DNA from 3 places in the Oerskovia paurometabola genome. Region 1 is predicted to be linked to each of the others. Evidence: predicted binding sites of a transcription regulator. Region 1 holds the regulator's gene; each other region holds the start of a gene.
What was found. The regulator HrcA, encoded in region 1, represses chaperone genes, less so after heat shock. The targets are predictions, from matches to a motif close to TTNGCACTCGNNNNNNNCGAGTGCNAA.
Positions count from the first base shown of each region.

Region 2: groES (co-chaperone GroES) is a predicted target of HrcA. The motif match lies at 2,060-2,086, and genes of this name have one in related genera.
Region 3: groL (chaperonin GroEL) is a predicted target of HrcA. The motif match lies at 1,958-1,984, and genes of this name have one in related genera.

Region 1 covers NZ_JAFBBV010000001.1:2,815,500-2,818,775, forward strand. Annotated here, with positions in the region: gene dnaJ (molecular chaperone DnaJ) at 1-981, opposite strand, end outside; gene hrcA (heat-inducible transcriptional repressor HrcA) at 1,097-2,113, opposite strand; gene JOD48_RS12785 (MFS transporter) at 2,400-3,276, opposite strand, start outside.
Region 2 covers NZ_JAFBBV010000001.1:1,322,147-1,325,422, reverse strand. Annotated here, with positions in the region: gene JOD48_RS05985 (MerR family transcriptional regulator) at 1-902, opposite strand, end outside; gene JOD48_RS05980 (WhiB family transcriptional regulator) at 1,114-1,401, shown strand; gene groES (co-chaperone GroES) at 1,615-1,911, opposite strand; gene JOD48_RS05970 (class I SAM-dependent methyltransferase) at 2,115-3,276, shown strand, end outside.
Region 3 covers NZ_JAFBBV010000001.1:3,739,189-3,742,464, forward strand. Annotated here, with positions in the region: gene groL (chaperonin GroEL) at 169-1,803, opposite strand; gene JOD48_RS16645 (glycoside hydrolase family 15 protein) at 2,040-3,276, shown strand, end outside.

The DNA of each region.
Region 1 (3,276 bases):
GCCCGTCGGGACCTGGACCTCGACGTGCACGTTGAGGTCGCCCCGGCCGCCGGTGTGCAGGTGGCCGACGCCGAGGTTCTTGAGCGTCACGATCTGACCGGGCTGCGTCCCGGGGCGCAGGTCGATCTCCTGCGGGCCGTCCAGGGTCTCGAGCTCGAGGACCGTGCCGAGGGCCGCAGCCGTCATGGGCACCTGGAGCGTGCAGTGCAGGTCGTCGCCGCGGCGCACGAAGACCTCGTGGTTGCGCTCGCGGATCTCGACGTACAGGTCGCCCGCGGGACCGCCCGCGGGGCCGACCTCGCCCTGCGACGTGAGCTTGATGCGGGTGCCGGTGTCCACGCCCGCAGGGACGTTGACGGTCAGGGTGCGACGGCTGCGCACGCGCCCTTCGCCCGCGCACTCGGCGCACGGCTCGGGGATCACGGTGCCGAAGCCCTGGCACGCGGCACAGGGGGCGGTCGTCATGACCTGGCCGAGGAACGAACGCGCCACACGCTGGACGGTGCCGCGGCCGTTGCACACGTCGCACGTGCGGGGCGACGTGCCGGGTCGACAGCACGAGCCCGAACAGGTGCCGCAGATCACCGCGGTGTCGACCTGGAGCTCGCGGCGCGCCCCGAAGGTCGCCTCCGAGAGGTCGATGTCGAGACGCACGAGGGCGTCCTGGCCACGACGGGCACGCGGGATGGGGCCGGTCTGCGCCTGGCCTCCCCCGAAGAACGTCTCGAAGATGTCCTGGAAGCCGAACCCTCCGCCCATGCCGCCGCCGGCGGCCGACGGGTCCGAGCCGAGGTCGTACTGCTGGCGCTTGTCCGGGCTGGACAGCACCTCGTAGGCGCGGGACACGTCCTTGAACTTGTCCTCGGCGGCCTCGCCCGCGACGTCAGGGTGCAGCTCACGGGCCAGCTTGCGGTAGGCCTTCTTGATCTGGTCCTGGCTCGCGTCCCGGGGCACGCCCAGGATCTCGTAGTAGTCGCTCACAGGTCACTCTCTACTAGCGCACGCCGATCCAGGACCGGCGACTTCCGACAACACCGTGCGGTGACGACCAGGGTCCGAGGACCAGGTCGAGCACCCGCCGGCGCAAGAACCGAACTCATGTGGTCAGGACGCGCGACAGGTACCGCGCGACCGCGCGGACCGAGGCGATCGTCCCGGGGTAGTCCATGCGGGTCGGTCCGATCGAGCCGATCAACGCGACCGAGTCTCCCTCGTTACCGTATCCGCTCGTCACGACCGACGTTTCGACGAGCCCTTCGAGCTGCGTCTCGTGACCGATGCGCACGCTCACCCCGGACTCCGCGGCCATCTCCGTCAACAACCCGAGCAGCACGACTTGTTCCTCGAGCGCCTCGAGGACGGGGCGCAGCGCGTGCTCGAACCTCATGCCGACCCGGGCCAGGTTGGCGGTGCCGGCGAGCACGATGCGCTCCTCCGACTCCTCGGACAGCGTCTCCTCGACGAGCAGCGCGAGCGAGCGCGCGAGGTCCCTGTCCTCGGGGCGGAACTCCTCCGCGACGTCGGCGAAGCCCTTGCCGAGCTCAGCGAGACGCTTGCCGGCCGCGACGGCGTTGAGCCGCGAGCGCAGCTCGGCGAGCGTGGCCTCGTCCGGTGCCTGGGCGACCTCGAGGGTGCGCTGCTCGACGCGGCCCGTGTCCGTGATGATGACCACGAGCAGGCGCCGGTCGCCCACCGGGACGAGCTCGAGGTGCCGCAGGCCCGACCGGCGCAGCGACGGGTACTGCACCACGGCGACCTGGCCCGTGAGCTGGGCGAGGAGACGCCCCGCCCGGGCGACCACGTCGTCGAGGTCCACGGCCTCCGACAGGAACGTCTCGATCGCCCGCCGCTCGGGCGAGGACAGGGGCTTGACCGTCGAGAGCTTGTCCACGAACAGGCGGTAGCCCTTGTCCGTGGGGATGCGCCCGGCCGAGGTGTGGGGCTGGGCGATGTAGCCGTCCTCCTCGAGGGCGGCCATGTCGTTGCGGATCGTGGCCGGGGACACGCCCAGGCGGTGGCGCTCGGCCAGGACGCGGGATCCCACCGGCTCCCTCGTCAGGACGTAGTCCTCGACGATCGCACGCAGCACGTCGAGCCGTCGTTCCTCGCTCATGACCACCTCCTGCCGATCGTCGCGCGTTCTCGCACTCTCCACCGTCGAGTGCTAATTCTACGCGGTCGCCGGAGGCGCGGGGTGCGACGTGCACAGGGTCCTCACGGGGTCTTCCCTCCGCCGGCTCGGACGCGACCGCACCCGACGACGCAGCCCGCGCCCCGCCGTCGGGCCCTGGGCGCTCGCCGGGCCTCACCGCGCCGGGCCTCACCGCGCCGGGCCTCACCGCGCCGTCCACGCCGCGCCGTCCACGCCGCGCCGTCCACGCCGCACCGGACGGCGGCGCTCACAGAGCGGACGTCACCTTGCCCTCGGGCGCTGCCTGCGCGTGCCGCGCCCGCAGGTCGACGACCGCGACCACGAGCGAGACCGCGACCAGGGCGACCGTGATGAGCATCGCGGTGCTCGCCGCGACGGCTCCCGTCGAGCCGCCCGCCTTGAGCGAGTAGTACGTCGAGAGGACCACGGCGATGCCCATGGCCGATCCCACGCGCTGCCCGAGCTGGAGCATGCTGCCCGCGACTCCCGCGAGCTCGACCGGGACGCGGGCCAGGGTCAAGGTCTGGTTCGGGGAGATGACGGTCCCGCTGCCGATCCCGGTGATCATCATGGTCAGGGCGATGCCCCAGCCTGCGACCGACGAGTCGTCCCCCGTGGCGCGGATCGCGAGGATCACGCCACCGAGCCCGACGAGCACCACCACGAGGCCCGCGACCACGAGCGGCCGGCCCCAGCGCGCGACCCCGCGACCCGCGAGCCACGACGCCACGCCCGACGCGATCGCGAACGGCATCCCGATGAGCCCCGCGTGCAGCGGCGTGAAGTGCAGGTCGTTCTGCAGGTAGAGCGTCGCGACGAGGAAGATCCCCGTGAACCCCGCGAAGTACGTGATGCCGAGCAGCGTGCCGTTGCGGAACGACGTGAGCGACAGGACCCGCGGGTCCAGGACCGGGGCGCCCGTGGTCCGCTGGTAGCGCCGCTCCCAGAACACCGCAGCGACGACCGCGACCGCCCCGAGCGCGAGCCACCACCAGCGCCCGGGGTCGTCGTCCTGGCCCGACGTCGTGACGAACGGCAGCATGACCGCGACCGTCGCGACCGCGATGAGGACGAGGCCCACGGGGTCGAGCCTGCGCGGGCCGGGCCTGCGCGCCGTCACGGGC
Region 2 (3,276 bases), 1.5 Mb from region 1:
GCCGAGCCCGTGACGATGCGAGCCATGGCCCCCTGGGCGCCGAGGGCCGCCGCCAGGGCGTGCGCAGCGAGCGGCACCTGCTCCCCGGGCGCGGCGAAGATCAGCACGATGCGGCGCATGCGGCTCGGGTGGTTGGGCGGCGGACCGCCTCCCGCGACGAGCGCCTCCTCGGACGCGTGCGTGTACTCGCGCAGTGCGGCCAGGGTCGCGTTCGAGAACACGACCTCGGGCATCTCGCCCGGGGACGCGAGGAACGTCCGCTCGGCGATGCGGTGCAGCGCGGGCTCGACGAGCGTCGACCACCAGTGCCCCGGGTCCGTGCCGGGCGCGATACGCAGGAGCTGGTCGCACTTCTTCTGGTCGAACGCGATGGCGGCGTCCACGACGTCGGACACGCTCGTCAGACGAGGCGCCCCCAGGCGGATGGGCTCGTCGTCGGCAGATCGTGGCACCGAGCGCAGCAGCCGCACCCCGCCGGAGGGCGTGTCGGTCGCCTGGGACGAGCCGCCGCCGGGCGCGGGGCCTTCCTCCAGGTCACCCCCTGCGTCATCAGCGCCGTCGGCATCATCGGCGCCGTCGGCGTCGGCGTCGCCCGCGTCGCTCTCGAGGGCCAGCTCGGCCTCGTCCGCGTCGAGGGCTGCACGCGCTGCGTCGACGGGGGCGACCCCCTCGAGCGTCAGGCGACGCATGATGACGAGCCGCGCGACGTCGTCGGCGGTGTACCGGCGATGGGAGCCGGCGGTGTGCTCCGAGGGCCCGAGGCCGTAGCGACGGTCCCAGGTACGGAGGGTGGCCGGGGCGACGCCCAGCCTCTTGGCAACGGCCGCGACGGCGAGAGCTGGTGCCTCGGTCGCCTTCCGTCGGGGCCCGCCGGGGTTCGGGGCGGACCGGAGTGAATTCATGCACCCGATTCTGCCGACCGGTTCAGTCGCTCGCCACTTCGGACGCGGCGTGTCTCAGTCCGTGATGCCCGGAATGGCTGAACCACGCGTGAAACGAGTGCCGTTCGCGCCACTCCGTGCCCAAATCGATGCAGACCTCGCAGAACCGGTTCACGAAGTTGCCCACCTCAGCCACTTGAACAACTTCTGCAACGCTTGTAGGTTGTCCTGCATGACAGAGATCTCGAGGCTCCCCGGACCGGTCATGGAACTGTGGGAATGGCAGTACCAGGGTTCGTGCCGCGACCAGGACGACACCCTCTTCTTCCACCCGGAGGGCGAGCGAGGCTCGACCCGACGACGACGCGCCGAGGCGGCCAAGGCGATCTGCGCCTCGTGCCCGGTGATGATGCAGTGCCGCGAGCAGTCCCTCAAGGTCCGCGAGCCCTACGGGGTCTGGGGCGGCCTCAGCGAGGACGAGCGCGCCGCGATCCTGGCCGGCGTCGCGAAGACCGGCTGACCTGCCGACCGGCCGGGCCCCGCCCGGCCTGCGCACGCGAGCCGTCCGCGCAGCACCCCGCACCACCCGTCAGCATCCACCACACGTCCCCGGCGCCCGCGCCGGCCTCGAGATCCCGCCGGCACCGGACATGACGAAGGGCCCCGCAACCGACAGGTTGCGGGGCCCTTCGTCACCAGCAGAGCTGCTGGACGTCAGCCGGTGATCAGAAGATCAGGAGACGACCACGGCGAGGATGTCGCGCGCGGAGAGCACCAGGTACTCCTGGCCCCCGTACTTGACCTCGGTGCCGCCGTACTTGCTGTAGATGACCTTGTCGCCGACGACGACGTCCAGCGGGACGCGGTTGCCGTTGTCGTCGATACGACCCGGACCAACGGCCAGGACCTCGCCCTCCTGGGGCTTCTCCTTGGCGGTGTCCGGAATGACCAGGCCGGATGCGGTCGTGGTCTCGGCCTCGAGGGCCTTCACGACGATCCGGTCCTCGAGCGGCTTGATGGGGACCGACACGTCGGACCTCCGTTTCGCTGTGAGAACTGCAACGGGTAGGTGTCGAGCGCAGCCTGCCGTCCGTCGTCGCGGGTGCCGGACCGGCGGGAGTCGCTCTCGTCGCCCTCACCCGAAGGTGCGGACGACCTACGCTCAATCTAGGTCCGCATTAGCACTCGGTCAAGGCGAGTGCCAACGCGCGCCGGGCGTGGAAAGATCGATGCATGGACGCGTCGGCACTGACCAAGCTGCTCAGCCCGGCGGGATGGTCGCTCCTCAGCGCACTCCCGCCCTACGACGAGCGCCAGGCCATGGTGCTCGCGACCGGCCTGCGCGCCCAGGGCGTCGACCCCGAGCTCGCCGCGGCAGCCCTCACCCAGTCCCGCCTGCGCGCCAAGGCCCACCTCAAGTTCGACGCGTTCGCCGACGGCATGCTCTTCACCCAGGACGGTCTCGAGCAGGCGACCCGGCTCGTGGTCGCGGCCCACCACGCGCAGCGCTACCACGCGGCCGGCGTCACCAAGGTGGCCGACCTGACGTGCGGCATCGGCGCGGACTCCATGACCTTCGCCGGGACCGGCCTGCAGGTCCTCGCGACCGACATCGACGAGGTCACGGCCTCGATCGCGACGGTCAACCTGCGCCACTTCCCCGAGGCCGAGGTCCGCCACGCCGACGGCCTGAGCATCGACCTCGTCGCGGAAGGCGTCGACGGTGTGTTCGCCGACCCGGCGCGGCGCACGCGGTCGGGCACGCGGATCTTCGACCCGCGCTCGTACGCTCCCCCGCTCGACGACGTGTGGGCGCTGCGCTCGGTCGTGCCCGCGGTCGGGATCAAGGTCGGTCCTGGCATCCCGCACGCGGGGCTGCCCGCCGACGCCGAGACCCAGTGGGTCTCGGTCGACGGCGACGTCGTGGAGGCCGCACTCTGGTTCGGGCCCCTCGCCCCGGACGGCCCCGGGCGCACGGCCCTCGTGCTGCGCACCACGACCGACGCCGACGGCAACCACCGCACGACCTCGCGCACCCTGCGCCACGACCAGGGCGACGACGAGCCCGTGCCGGACGTCGGCGCCGTCGGGCACTACCTGTACGAGCCCGACGGCGCGGTCATCCGCGCCGGGCTCGTGGCCCACGCCGCGGCGGAGCTGGGCGGGCGGCTGCTCGACCGGACCATCGCGTACGTCACGACGGACCACCCCGCGCCCCGCTCGGCAGTCGGCAGCGCCGACAGAGCTGATCTTGCGACCGGCTACCGTGTCCTGGACGTCATGCCCTTCAGCCTCAAGAAGCTCAAGGCGTACCTGCGCGAGCGGGGCGTCGGGCGGCTGACCATCAAGAAGCGAGGCACGGCCGTCGTGCCTGAACAGCTCCGCAAACAGCTCG
Region 3 (3,276 bases), 920 kb from region 1:
CCCGTCCACGGAACGGACAGATGCCGACAATCTGCCATCTCGTTCACGGGTTGACGTGGACGTCCCCCCGAGAACGCCGAAAGGCCGTCCGGCCAGGTCTCCCTGGCCGGACGGCCCTTCGTGTCAGCTGCGCGGGCTCCTAGGAGCCCGGCCGCGTGAGCGGACGGATCAGAAGTCCATGCCGCCCATGCCGCCGTCGCCACCCGGCATCGGCTGGTTCTTCTCCGGCTTGTCCGCGACGACGGCCTCGGTCGTCAGGAAGAGCGCTGCGATGGACGCAGCGTTCTGCAGCGCGGAGCGCGTGACCTTGACCGGGTCGTTGACGCCTGCGGCGAGCAGGTCCTCGTAGACGCCGGTCGCGGCGTTCAGGCCGTGGCCCGAGGGGAGGTTGCGGACCTTCTCGGCCACGACGCCACCCTCGAGACCGGCGTTGATCGCGATCTGCTTGAGCGGAGCGTCGATCGCGGCACGCACGATCTGCGCGCCGGTCGCCTCGTCGCCGACCAGGTCGGTGATCGCAGCGGTCTCGAACGCGACGGCGCCGGCCTGGATGAGGGCCACGCCACCACCGGCGACGATGCCCTCCTCGACGGCAGCCTTCGCGTTGCGGACGGCGTCCTCGATGCGGTGCTTGCGCTCCTTGAGCTCCACCTCGGTCGCGGCGCCGGCCTTGATGACAGCGACACCGCCGGCGAGCTTGGCGAGGCGCTCCTGGAGCTTCTCGCGGTCGTAGTCGGAGTCCGACTTCTCGATCTCGGAACGGATCTGGTTCACGCGACCCGCGATGAGGTCGGCGTCGCCGGCACCCTCGACGATCGTGGTCTCGTCCTTGGTGACGACGACCTTGCGAGCCTGGCCGAGCAGGTCGAGGGTCGCGGTCTCCAGCTTGAGGCCGACCGTCTCGGAGATGACCTGGCCACCGGTCAGGATCGCGATGTCCTGCAGCATGGCCTTGCGGCGGTCGCCGAAGCCCGGAGCCTTGACGGCGACGGACTTGAAGGTGCCACGGATCTTGTTCAGCACGAGGGTGGCCAGGGCCTCGCCCTCGACGTCCTCGGCGATGATGAGGAGGCTGCGGCCGGCCTTCATGACCTGGTCGAGCAGCGGCAGCAGGTCCTTGACGTTCGAGATCTTCGACTCGACGATCAGGACGTACGGGTCCTCGAGGACCGCTTCCTGACGCTCGGGGTCGGTCTCGAAGTAGCGGGCCAGGAAGCCCTTGTCGAAGCGCATGCCCTCGGTGAGCTCGAGCTCGAGGCCGAACGTGTTCGACTCCTCGACGGTGATGACGCCTTCCTTGCCCACCTTGTCGAGGGCCTCGGCGATGAGCTCGCCGATCGCGGGGTCACCGGCCGAGATCGCGGCCGTGGCGGCGATCTCTTCCTTGGTCTCGATGTCCTTGGCGGCGACGAGCAGCTGGGCCGTCACGGCCTCGACAGCCTTCTCGATGCCGCGCTTGAGGGCGATCGGGTTGGACCCGGCCGCGACGTTGCGCAGGCCCTCGCGCACGAGCGCCTGGGCGAGCACGGTCGCGGTGGTGGTGCCGTCACCCGCGACGTCGTCGGTCTTCTTGGCGACCTCCTTGACGAGCTCCGCACCGATCTTCTCGTACGGGTCGTCGAGCTCGATCTCCTTGGCGATGCTCACACCATCGTTGGTGATGGTGGGCGCGCCCCACTTCTTGTCGAGGACGACGTTGCGGCCCTTGGGGCCGAGCGTGACCTTCACGGTGTCGGCGAGGACGTTGAGCCCGCGCTCCATCCCGCGACGAGCCTCCTCGTTGAAGGCGATGATCTTTGCCATGGGGATTGATCCTCCGCTGGTGGCGTGTGACGGTCGGTCGGCGCCCGCGACGGACGGCTCGCGCACGCCGACGTTCATGTCACGCCGACTCGCGGGCCTCACCTGACGACCAGAGAAAACTGTCACTCTCATGACGAGAGTGCTAACGCCATTATTGGCACTCGGCCGGTGCGAGTGCAAGACCAGGCACCCCCTATCGCCCGTAGCGGAACGACGAGCGTCCGGCTCGTCCTAGGATGCGCACTGTGAGGTTCGCGACGACGCGGTGGCGACTGGCGGTGCTGGGTGCAGCGATCGCCCCTGTCGTGGTGCTCGTGACCGCGGGCGCGACCCCGCCTCACCGCCCGACCGACGTGCACGTCGACCTCTACCAGGACGGTGTCGCGACGGCCGGGGACGGTTCGCTGCTGCGCCTCCCGGACGGGATGGCGGCCACCTACCTCGACGGCAGCAGGGTCCTCGACCCTGCCGCTCTCGACCCTGGGTGGCTCGCAGGCGGTCTCGACCCCCGCGACGGCGAGGTCGACCGGCTGACCGTGATCGCCGGCCCTCCGCTCGCGACGGACCAGCTCCGGGACGCCGAGGCCGCGACCCGCGCCGCGGAGGCCTCGCGCGCGTGGCTCGCCGCGGGCGACGTCCCCGGGGAAGGCACCCGGTTCGCGGCCCTCGGCCAGGACGCGCTGCTCGACCTGCACGCCCTCACGCTCGAGAACGGCGCCTCGCTCGCCGCCCCCTCCCCGAGGTGGCGCTTCGTGTGGCCGCGGGACGCGTCCTTCACGGCGGCCGCCTACGCGCGGACCGGGCACGTCGACGACGCCCTGCGGGTGCTCGACTTCCTGCGCTCGGTCCAGGAGGCCGACGGGTCGTTCCAGGCGCGCTACCGGCCCGACGCCGCGGGCGTGCCCGACGACCGCGGCAGCCAGTCCGACGGCAACGGGTGGGCCCTGTGGTCCGCCTGGACCGTGGTCGACGCGATCGAGGACCCCCAGGACCGTGCGGCGGCGCGCGTTCGGCTCGCACCTCTCGTCGACGCGTCGACGGACTACGTCCTGGGCGTCCTCGACGAGGACACGGCGCTCCCTCCGCCGTCGAGCGACTACTGGGAGGTCCACCCGACCGAGCTGACGCTCGGCACCGCGGCCCCCCTGCTCGCCGGCCTTGAGGCCGCTCGCTCGATCTACGCCGACGGCGAGCAGTGGGCACCGGCCGCCGACGCCGCTCGTGCCGCCGCCCGCCTGCGGACGGCGGTCGAGGAACGGTTCGGGCCCCAGGGATACCCGCGCCACGCGTCGGGAGGTCCGCAGGACGCGGCGACGACGTTCACCCTGCCGCCCTTCCAGCCCACGGCCCTTGCCGGGGCGCAGGACGCGTGGCGGTCGTCGGTCATGTCCATGCTCCGGCCCGCGGGCGGGGTCGCACCGGGGGCGGGCTGGCGCACCGACGGCATCTCGTGGACGCCCCAGACGGCCCTCT